One region of the Brevibacillus parabrevis genome, then DNA from elsewhere that is predicted to be linked to it. Evidence: riboswitches for the same ligand, from Rfam matches in the RefSeq annotation. Region 1 holds a riboswitch; each other region holds the start of a gene.
The links. A riboswitch is a leader RNA that binds a small molecule or an ion and turns the genes downstream of it on or off. The one in region 1 is predicted to bind S-adenosylmethionine.

Region 1 (3,270 bases):
AAAATGCGCACCTGACATTTCCAAACGAGTGAGAACCGCATTGGCAAAAATCTCTCCCGTGCGCAGTCGAACCTGAGCTGCTTCAATGGCTCCACCGATCTTCCGCTCGTTGGCGATCACCGTATACATGTCCGTGTAACCGTTAATCTGATAGCGCATAGTACCCTCCCGCTCTTGCTGAGATCAATTATCATTACCATCCTATAATGAAAATCATTATCTGTCAACGGTGAGAATGATTTTTATTCGCCTTGCCTGTCTTGGTTTCCAAAAACGCATGGCCCTTACATTTTACCCAGAAAATCTCCTGCTATCCCCTGATTTCCAAACAAAAACCGCACTTTCTCATGCAGGAAAGTGCGGTCCGTTCTCATCCTATTTGGTATTGGCAAACAGTCCTAATTTCTCAATGCGCTGTACCGCTTCGGCCAGACGTTCTTCACTCGACAACAGCGCGGCGCGAACGTATCCTTCCCCGGTAGGGCCGAAGCCGTCACCGGGAGCAACGACGACATGCGCTTTTTCCAAGAGCAAATCGGAAAACTCGATGGAAGTGAATCCGGCTGGAACCGGGAGCCAGGCAAAAAACGAGCCTTGGGACGGCGGCGCTTGCCAGCCGATGCGGTGCAGATTGGAGAACAAGGCGTTGCGTCTGCTTTCGTAGACAGCCACCAAATCCCGAACGCATTGCTGCGATTCGGTCATCGCGGTTACCGCGGCCATTTGCACAGCACCGAACAGGCTGACGAAATAATGATCCTGAATCAGATTGATCAGTCTCACCAGCTCGCGGTTGCCGACCATCGCCCCTACGCGCCAGCCAGCCATGTTGTACGTTTTGGACAAAGTGTAAAACTCGACACCGACCTCTTTTGCCCCTGGCACCTGCATGAAGCTGACCGGCTTTTTGCCGTCGTAGCTGATCGCGCCGTAGGCAAAGTCGTGGCAGACGACGATCTCATGCTTGCGGGCAAATTGAATCGTTTCCTCGTAAAATTCAAACGGCGCGTTCACCGCTGTCGGGTTATTCGGATAGTTCAAAAACATCAGCTTGGCCCGATCCAAATCGGCTTGCGGAATTTTGCTGTAGTCCGGCAAAAACTGATTTTCTGCTGTCAGCGGCATCATCGACATCCGACCATTGACGACCGCCACACCCGACCAGTAATCCGGATAGCCCGGGTCCGGTACGAGCGCGACGTCGCCTGCGTTCATCAGCACCTGGCAAATTTCCACCAGTCCTGTTTTGCTGCCGAACAAAACCGCTACTTCTTCTTCCGGATCAAGGTCTACGTCAAATTGTTGTTTGTACCAGTGCGCAACAGCCTGCTTCAGCTCCAGTCGGCCGGAAAAAGGCGGGTACTTGTGGTGAAGCGGGTTGGCTGTATGTGCTTGTAGCGCTTCTACGATGTGGGGAGGAGTCGGCAAGTCCGGGTTTCCCTGCCCCAGGTTGATCACATCGTGCCCGTTGGCGATGACTTTATTTACTTTCGCTACCAACGTCGCGAAAAATTGGGTTGGCAGTCGGTCAATCATGTCGGAAGGTTGGATACGCATTTCTCTTCAGTTCCTTTCTTTTCGCCCATACAGCAAAAACCCCCTTTTTCCGTACAGAAAAAGGGGGAGATCAGCTTGGTCACGTCCTTATCTGTCAGGAATGCTCCTGCTGGAATTGGCACAGCATCTGCATCGCTACACGCGCAGATCCGCTGCCGGGCTTCATAGGGCCAGTCCCTCCGCCTCTCTTCATAAGTAAATCACACGGAATATACTGTTTTTAATCTTCTTCATACTACATTGCCTGCTCTCGACGTGTCAAGATGCTTCCCCGCAGGCGCTCGCCTTTTTTCGCTACATCTTTTCTGCGGTTGGCACAGCCACCTTTTGACGGCGATTCAAAAACGTTGTGTGGAAGGCGAAAAACGCCACGGACAAGAGCGCAAGCCCTGCCATGATGTACAAAAGCCCTTGCGCCTGGAAGTGCTGGAAAATGATCGCGCCGAGCAACGGTCCGAGCATCCTCCCTGCCGAGCCTGTTCCCGCGATCAGCCCTTGAATAAAGCCTTCCCGTCCTGCTGGCGTAATTTGCGCCGCTACGGCAGGAACGGCTGGCCAGACGAGCATTTCGCCCAACGTCATGATAAACATCGCGGCGACGAAGCCCGCATAGGAGGTCGACTGCGACAAAATCAGCATCGACAAGGCAAAGACGTAGGAGCCGAGCAGCATTTGCGCTTTCAGCGTGCGAGCAAAGCGGCGAATGACCCAGGCGATCAGCGGTTGACCAAACAGGATCAAGCCGCCATTCAGCGTCCACAGCAAGCTGTACTGGCGCAAGGAGATGCCCAAAGATTGCATGTAAGTCGACAACACCGTCGTCCATTGCACGTACACAATCCAGCTGATCAGCAAGCCGCTGCACAAAAACAGCAAGGCTCCCCAAACCACTTTTCGCGTTGGCTGAAGCTCTCCTGCGCCATGTGCGCCAAGCTGTCCGTCAGCATCGGTCTTGCTCGTGTCCGACTCGCCCGCTGGCGAAGCAGGCAGTGGCCGATTCTCCGCCGCTTTCAGATGGCGCGGCAAAAAGATCACGAAGATGGCGAGAACGATCATTTGCGTGAGTGCGTTCCCGAAAAAGGTCCAAGAAAACGATACGCTCGCCAAAAGTCCGCCCAGCGCCGAGCCTGCCGCCACTCCCGCATTCAACGCGACGTAAATCATGTTGATTCCTTTGCGCCCGCCTTCCGGCCACAAAACGACCGCCAGCGCGTTCATGACAGGAGACAGCGTTCCGTAGAACAGCCCGTTTAACAGCAGCAGGATCGTATACACGGTAAAATCGTGCGTAAGTCCAAGACCGATTGTAATCAAAATAATGCCGACAGAGCCGATTATGATCGTCCGCATTCTTCCCCAGCGGTCAAACAGCATGCCACCCGTGATGCTTCCGATCAAAAACGCGCCCTGGTTCAATAACAGCAAAAAACCCGCTACAGGCAGCGGCTTCCCCAAGTAATCGTGAATGTAAATCGTGACGAGCGGCCATATACATGCCATACCCGTAGAAAAAATGATGGCAGCAACCGCCAGAAGACGAATGCTGCTCGGATAGGATTCCCATTTCTGTCTCATGATCTAGTTCTCTCCCCGACGAAAATCGCCGTTCTTCCCGCCTGATTTGCTCAACAGACAGGTCGGCCCGATGACCATGCCTTTGTCCATCGCCTTGCACATGTCGTACACCGTAAGAGCAGCAACGCTTACCGCTGT
Region 2 (3,270 bases), 740 kb from region 1:
GCGACCCGGCGGAACTGTTGGTCGCTCAGGAATTGTGGAAAGAGGCATATGCGCATCTGGAGCAATTGCCGCCCAAGCAACGACAGGTCATTTTGCTGTCAGCCATGCAATTTTCCTACGCGGAAATGGCAGAGGTGTTGGAGATCGAACTGGCGGACGTCAAACGCTCGCTGTTTCGCGGTCGGCAAAAGATGCGGAAGCTGTGGAAGGAGGAAGGGCCATGACGCACCAAAACGGTCATGATCGCGAGCAAAAGCTGCTCGCTTATTTGAGAGGGGAACTGACAGGGGAAGAAGCAAAGCGGCTTGGCGAGGAGCTGGCAGCCGATGAGGCATGCGCAGAGCGGCTGGAGCGGCTTTTGCTGGGCGAAGAAGGAGAGCAGCAACCACGGGAACTCGACGCGCTGGACGAGGGCGGGCACAGCCAGCTTTCCGAAGCGAAGCAGAGGGCGATTGTCCGGCGGGGAAAATGGAAAAATCGCTTGCTCAGTTCCGTGTACGCTTTTGCCATCCCGTTTGTAATTGGCGTGGTATTTCTGGGCGTCAACGGATGGGTAGGGTCGTCGATGCACGATGATCTGCACCGGGTAGCGAAGGACATGGTCAATTTTACGCAGCCGGGTGTCAGCGTGGGCAGCAGCGGCGCGCAGGTGGGACTGCTGTACGGCAGCATCCAGATGGAGCTTCGCGAGCGAGTAGGGGCGGACATCAAAAACGCAGGCCGCTTTGAAAGCACCAACGTGTTGTGGAACGTCAACGCCAAGCCGCAATGGACCAACGGAGTGAGGGAGCAAAAGCTGTTTTTCCGCTATCCGCTTCAAAGCGGGCAAAAACCGGACGCAGACGAACTGGCGCATTGGCGCACGCCAGCCTGGACGACTTTGGAGAAGCTCCCCGAAGGAACCGTTGCCCAGTTGGCTGTCTCTTTTGCTGATTTTTTGACGTACGAGCAGTATTATGAGCGAATCTCCCGCTACATCAGCTCCGCCAACCAGGATACGGTCTGGTTGGCAGTGGACACCGGAGTGGAAGCCAGGCACGAAGACCAAAAAGACGGCTACCTGCTCTTGGGGCCGGGAGAAGCATGGGGATTTGCGGAGCACGAGCTGAATTACGGAGCGGCTCCGATTCAGGTCAACGGAGAAGGAAGCCGACGGATGGCAGCCTTTTTGGGGGAAATGGCCTACCTTGTCGAGCAAAAAAGCCTCGCGCGCGACATGGGACAATATTTGGTCTCGCGAAGCGATCCGCAAGTCGAGGAGCGCTATCGCTACTTGCAGGAAAAAGGCGTTCGCCTCTACGGAGCAGTCCTGACCGGACCGACGAAGGAACTGCTCAAACTCAAGGATGAGAAGTCGATTACCGCTGCCTTTGTCGGCCAAATTGACTGGTGGAACTGGGATCGCCCGGCTGCTTCCGGCACTCAGCACGTCTGGTAGGAGAGAAGCGCGGTTTGCGAAAAAAGGGTGTTGACATCGTGGAACGGCAGGTTGTATGATTCAAACTAAATCAAAACCGCATACGTTTGGATACCTTATCCAGAGAAGGTGGAGGGACTGGCCCGATGATACCCGGCAACCGACACGACGCTATTTCAACGCGAGCAGCGGCTGAAACAAAAAGCGACGTGCACGGTGCTAATTCCTGCAGAAACAAAAGTGGTCTGGAAGATAAGGGGGACATGACACGTTTATTATACGTGGCGACAGCGACCTCTTTTCTTCGGGAAAGAGGTCTTTTTTGTGCGTTTGGACACGGATTCCTGACCATTTTGTCATTCCGTTCGAGATAGAGAAAAAAACGATTTGTGAGGGGAGTAATCAATCATGGCATACCGCGCATTGACTGAGCAGGAAGCAGTAGAGTACGTAAAAGGCTTGCCGGGTCTGTTTACAGAAGGAGCAGAGCTGACCAGCCGCGAAATCGGTGACGGGAATCTGAACCTCGTGTTCGATATCCAGGAGCCGGCTACCGGAAAAAAAGTCATCGTGAAGCAAGCGTTGCCGTTTGCGAGAGTCGTGGGAGAATCATGGCCGCTGACGATTGACCGTGCCCGCATCGAGAGTGAAGCGCTCCGCATCCAGCACAAATACGTGCCTGACCTGGTGCCGGAAGTATACCACTTCGATCAGGAGCTGGCGCTGACGGTGATGGAGAACGTAGGCGACCACGTCATCATGCGCAAAGGCTTGATTGAGGGCAAGCGCTACCCGCTTTTTCCGAAGCAGATCGGACGTTTTCTCGCGCAAACCTTGTTCTACACATCCGATTTGGGGGCGCATCCGTACGACAAAAAAGCGCTAGTCGGAACATTCATAAATCCGGAATTATGCAAAATCACAGAAGATCTCGTCTTTACCGACCCGTATGAAAATGCGCCGACCAACGACTTTAACCCGCTGATCCGCAAAGAAGTAGAGGCCATCTGGAACAACAAGCCGCTCAAGCTGGAAATCGCCAAGCTGAAATTCGATTTCCTGACTCGCGCAGAAGCACTTTTGCACGGCGATTTGCACACAGGCAGCATCTTCATCACCGAGAGCAGCCTGAAAGCGATCGACCCCGAATTTGCCTACTACGGGCCGATCGGTTTTGACATCGGTGCCGTTATCGCCAACCTGCTGCTCAACTACGCCGGTCAGCACGGCTTGCAAAATGACCAAGGAGAACGCGACTCCTACCGCGAATACTTACTGGAAACGGTTGAAGATGTCTGGAACGAATTTGTTTCCCAGTTTGTCCAGCTCTGGCACAAGCAGGCTAAAGAACGCAGCGCTCATGTCGAGGGCTTGTGGCAAAGCTACGTGAAACGACTGATTCAGGATACGGCAGGCTATGCCGGATGCAAAATTTTGCGCCGTGTGATCGGCCTGGCAGGAGTGGCTGATCTGAATGCCATCGCAGACGCCGAAAAACGCGCCGAAGCAGAACGACTGGCGCTGGCGATCGGGGAAGCGCTGATTCTCGGACGCAACGACATTGAGGAATCGACAGACATCACGGACATCGTCCGCAACGTAACCGCACGCTACTATCAGGAGGCAACGACAGTATGACAACCAGTACACAAACAACGCCAGTCAAGTGGGAAGACGACGTACTCGTTTTGCTTGATCAGACGCGTTTGCCAGTAGAAACGATTTATTTGCAGCTGACGACCGCCGAACAAGTATGGGGCTCGATTCGCCGCCTGGAAGTGCGCGGAGCACCGGCAATCGGCATGGCCGCCGCCTACGGACTGTATTTGGGAATCCGCGGCAGCGAAGCGCAA
Region 3 (3,270 bases), 2.3 Mb from region 1:
CGCTGTAGCGAGCCAGATGAAGAGCGGCACATCCCTGATCCAGTTGCCGTCCATCCTCAAACAAGTGGCGCCGTACATCCAGACGAACATCAGCTCCATGGACATGCTGAAGCTGTCCGCGCTCGGCTTGAAGCTCGATACGATGCAACCGGGCAACTATCAGCTGCCGCCGATGGGAATGTTCCGGGAATCGCACAAGGCAGGAGCTGTGCTCATTCCCGACGTAGACCAGATTCAGTCGTTCATTCAGGAAAAGCTTGAGCCGCCGACTGAAACGATGCAACAAGAGGACAACAAAACAGACGACAGTACAGACAGCAAAGACAGCACGCGAATGTAGCGTGCTGTTTTTTTGCATATTTGGGCACACTATCCATGATTTTCTACAGTACAGGCACATTGGGGTGAAGGAGATGGACCAGGAGTTCCTGCATAGATGGTTTTCGCATATCGGGGACCTGGTTGCCGAGCATATCGATGACCCGGATGGGTGTGCGAGGCTGTATTTCATATCGAGCATGGCGGATGCCAAAGTCGTGTACAGCGAGCTTATTCCGAAGCTGAGGGAAATCGATCAGGATAGACTGAATATCGACCATGTCGAAAGGCACTTGGGACTGGGGAAACGAGCAAGGGCATGCGGGACAAGGCGAATTTGCAATCAGACAAAAAACTTTCAGGCGGGCAAATACGGGTGGCATTTGTACAATGAGCACTTTGCGAAAAAAGGCATTGGCAGCATCTCCTCCCGTTACAGCAAAATGATGAAAACGATGGAGGACGCATTGGAAAAGGAAATCGAGAAAGAACTGCAAAAAGTCGTCAAAAAATTGCAGCAACTGGACGTCGATCCGGCGGGATTTGGCATCGTCTATCGCGCCCAGCAGAGGGGATTGAAAGAGACGACGAACCGCGACTGGAGAAAAATTTTCCGGCAGGCGTCTGTTCGTTTTCATGTTCAGGCAACCATTATCCGCAACGGAGTGATAGATTAAAAAAGTTTTTCCTGGGATTGCTATTGACGGGATATTTTCAAAAAGGATATAATCCGGTTTGTATCATGAAAATATGAAAAACGAACATAATATACGTGGAAATCTTTCTTATCAAGAGAGGCGGAGGGACAGGCCCGATGAAGCCCGGCAACCGGTTCATTTTTTCGAAAATGAGCGTCGCGGTGCCAATTCCTACAAGATTGGTTGGATCTTGATAGATGAGAAGGGTGGATGCGAACGTATACATGCGTTGCAGCCCCTTTTTCGTTTATGAAAAAAGGGGCTTTCTGTTTTTCACAAGGCATGTAGACAGATTTTGCTGGGAGGTGGATGCGTTGATTCAATTGCAACAACTGCATAAAAGCTATCAAGTACAAGGCAAGACGATTCCGGCATTGCTCGGGATTGACCTTTCCATAGATAAAGGGGAAATTTACGGGATCATCGGGCATTCCGGTGCGGGGAAAAGTACCCTGATTCGTTGCATCAACCTGTTGGAGCGCCCTACGTCAGGACAAGTCGTTGTCGACGGAGTGGATTTGACCAAGCTCGATGACAGCAAGCTTCAGGAAAAGCGCCGCCAGATCGGGATGATTTTCCAACACTTTAACCTGTTGTCTTCCGCGACCGTAGGCGAGAATGTCGCTTTCCCGCTCAAGCTCGCCAATCGCTCGAAGGCTGAAATCCAGAAAAAAGTGGACGAGCTGCTCAAACTGGTCGGGCTGGAAGCGCATCGGGACAAGTACCCGTCGCAATTGTCCGGCGGTCAGAAGCAGCGCGTAGGCATCGCCCGAGCGCTGGCCAATGATCCGAAAGTGTTGCTGTGTGACGAAGCGACTTCCGCCCTCGATCCGCAGACGACGAACTCGATTCTCGCGCTCTTGCTCGATATCAACCGCAAACTGGGATTGACCATCGTGCTGATCACGCACGAAATGCACGTGATCCGTTCCATCTGCGACCGCGTAGGCGTCATCGATGGCGGAAAAATTGTCGAGTCGGGTGAGGTTCTGGACGTGTTTCTCAAGCCGCAGCATCCGACGACACAGGAATTTGTCGAGCAGGTGGCCGATTCCAGCGAGCTGCGGGAAGCAGTCGCGCACGAAAAGGCGGCAGGAAACCGCACGATTGCCCGCGTCACATTCCTGGGGGAAAAGACGTACCAGCCGATCTTGTTTCAGACGATGCAAGAAACAGGCACGGTGTTCAGCATCTTGCAAGGAACGATTTCCCGCATGAAGGATACGCCGTACGGCCAACTGGTCGTCGAGCTGGAAGGCGATGTCCGTCAAAACGAAAAAACCATCGAGACGTTGCGTCAGCGTGGCTTGGAAGTAGAGGTGATATAGATGGACTGGACTTTGGAAAATGTGGATTGGTCGGAGATCGCCGAGGGAACAATAGATACGCTGACGATGCTTGGCTTCTCGACACTGTTTACCATCCTGATTGGTTTGCCGCTGGGGATTATTTTGTTCCTGACTTCTCGCGGACAGCTTTTGCAAAACCAGGTGTTTTATGCGATTGCCTCATTCGTTGTCAATATACTGCGTTCTGTACCGTTTATCATTTTGATGATCTTGCTGATTCCTGTGACAAAAGTAATTGTGGGTACTTCACTCGGGGTACTCGGAGCGATTCCGCCGCTCGTCATCGGTGCAGCCCCGTTTTTTGCGCGGCTGGTGGAAACCTCGCTGAGAGAGGTGGATCGAGGAGTCATCGAAGCCGCTCAGTCGATGGGAGCCTCCAACTGGCAAATCATCTGGAACGTGCTGCTTCCTGAATCGCGTCCAGGTCTGGTGGCCGGGATTACGATCACGACAGTTGCCCTTGTCTCTTACACCGCGATGTCCGGCGTAATCGGCGGCGGCGGGCTGGGAGATTTGGCAATCCGCTACGGCTACCAACGCTTCCAGACAGATGTCATGATTGTTACAGTGATTATTTTGCTCGTGTTGGTCCAGATCTTGCAGTCGCTGGGGGATCGCCTGGTTATGCGATTCAGCCGCAAGTAAGGTCTTTCCATATAAGCTTTGCAGAACACAGACCAAAAAATAGGGGGAAATCATTTATGAAAAAATTAGTCGTATCTGTACTTTCTACCGTATTGGCATTTTCCTTGGCAGCGTGCGGAAGCAAAACGGAAACAGCTCCAACTCCAACTGAAGGCGGCGCACAAGGCGGACAACAGCAAGAAGTAACGTTGAAAGTAGGCGCTTCTCCGGTTCCACACGCAGCCATTTTGAAGTTCATCGCTCCAAAGCTGAAAGAACAA

Region 2: linked by a shared signal. The riboswitch ahead of mtnK (S-methyl-5-thioribose kinase) and the one ahead of IRJ17_RS12770 (pyridoxal phosphate-dependent aminotransferase) in region 1 are both predicted to bind S-adenosylmethionine.
Region 3: linked by a shared signal. The riboswitch ahead of IRJ17_RS01780 (methionine ABC transporter ATP-binding protein) and the one ahead of IRJ17_RS12770 (pyridoxal phosphate-dependent aminotransferase) in region 1 are both predicted to bind S-adenosylmethionine.

What each region holds. Positions count from the first base shown of each region.
Region 1 is NZ_CP064090.1:2,704,442-2,707,711, reverse strand. Features, by position in the region: gene IRJ17_RS12775 (hypothetical protein) at 1-159, opposite strand, end outside; gene IRJ17_RS12770 (pyridoxal phosphate-dependent aminotransferase) at 376-1,557, opposite strand; SAM riboswitch class I at 1,642-1,755, opposite strand; gene IRJ17_RS12765 (MFS transporter) at 1,852-3,132, opposite strand; gene moaC (cyclic pyranopterin monophosphate synthase MoaC) at 3,136-3,270, opposite strand, start outside.
Region 2 is NZ_CP064090.1:1,962,391-1,965,660, forward strand. Features, by position in the region: gene IRJ17_RS09315 (sigma-70 family RNA polymerase sigma factor) at 1-224, shown strand, start outside; gene IRJ17_RS09320 (anti-sigma factor) at 221-1,438, shown strand; SAM riboswitch class I at 1,531-1,676, shown strand; gene mtnK (S-methyl-5-thioribose kinase) at 1,826-3,055, shown strand; gene mtnA (S-methyl-5-thioribose-1-phosphate isomerase) at 3,052-3,270, shown strand, end outside.
Region 3 is NZ_CP064090.1:387,735-391,004, reverse strand. Features, by position in the region: gene IRJ17_RS01790 (LCP family protein) at 1-340, shown strand, start outside; gene IRJ17_RS01785 (Ger(x)C family spore germination C-terminal domain-containing protein) at 414-995, shown strand; SAM riboswitch class I at 1,101-1,220, shown strand; gene IRJ17_RS01780 (methionine ABC transporter ATP-binding protein) at 1,331-2,344, shown strand; gene IRJ17_RS01775 (methionine ABC transporter permease) at 2,345-3,010, shown strand; gene IRJ17_RS01770 (MetQ/NlpA family ABC transporter substrate-binding protein) at 3,067-3,270, shown strand, end outside.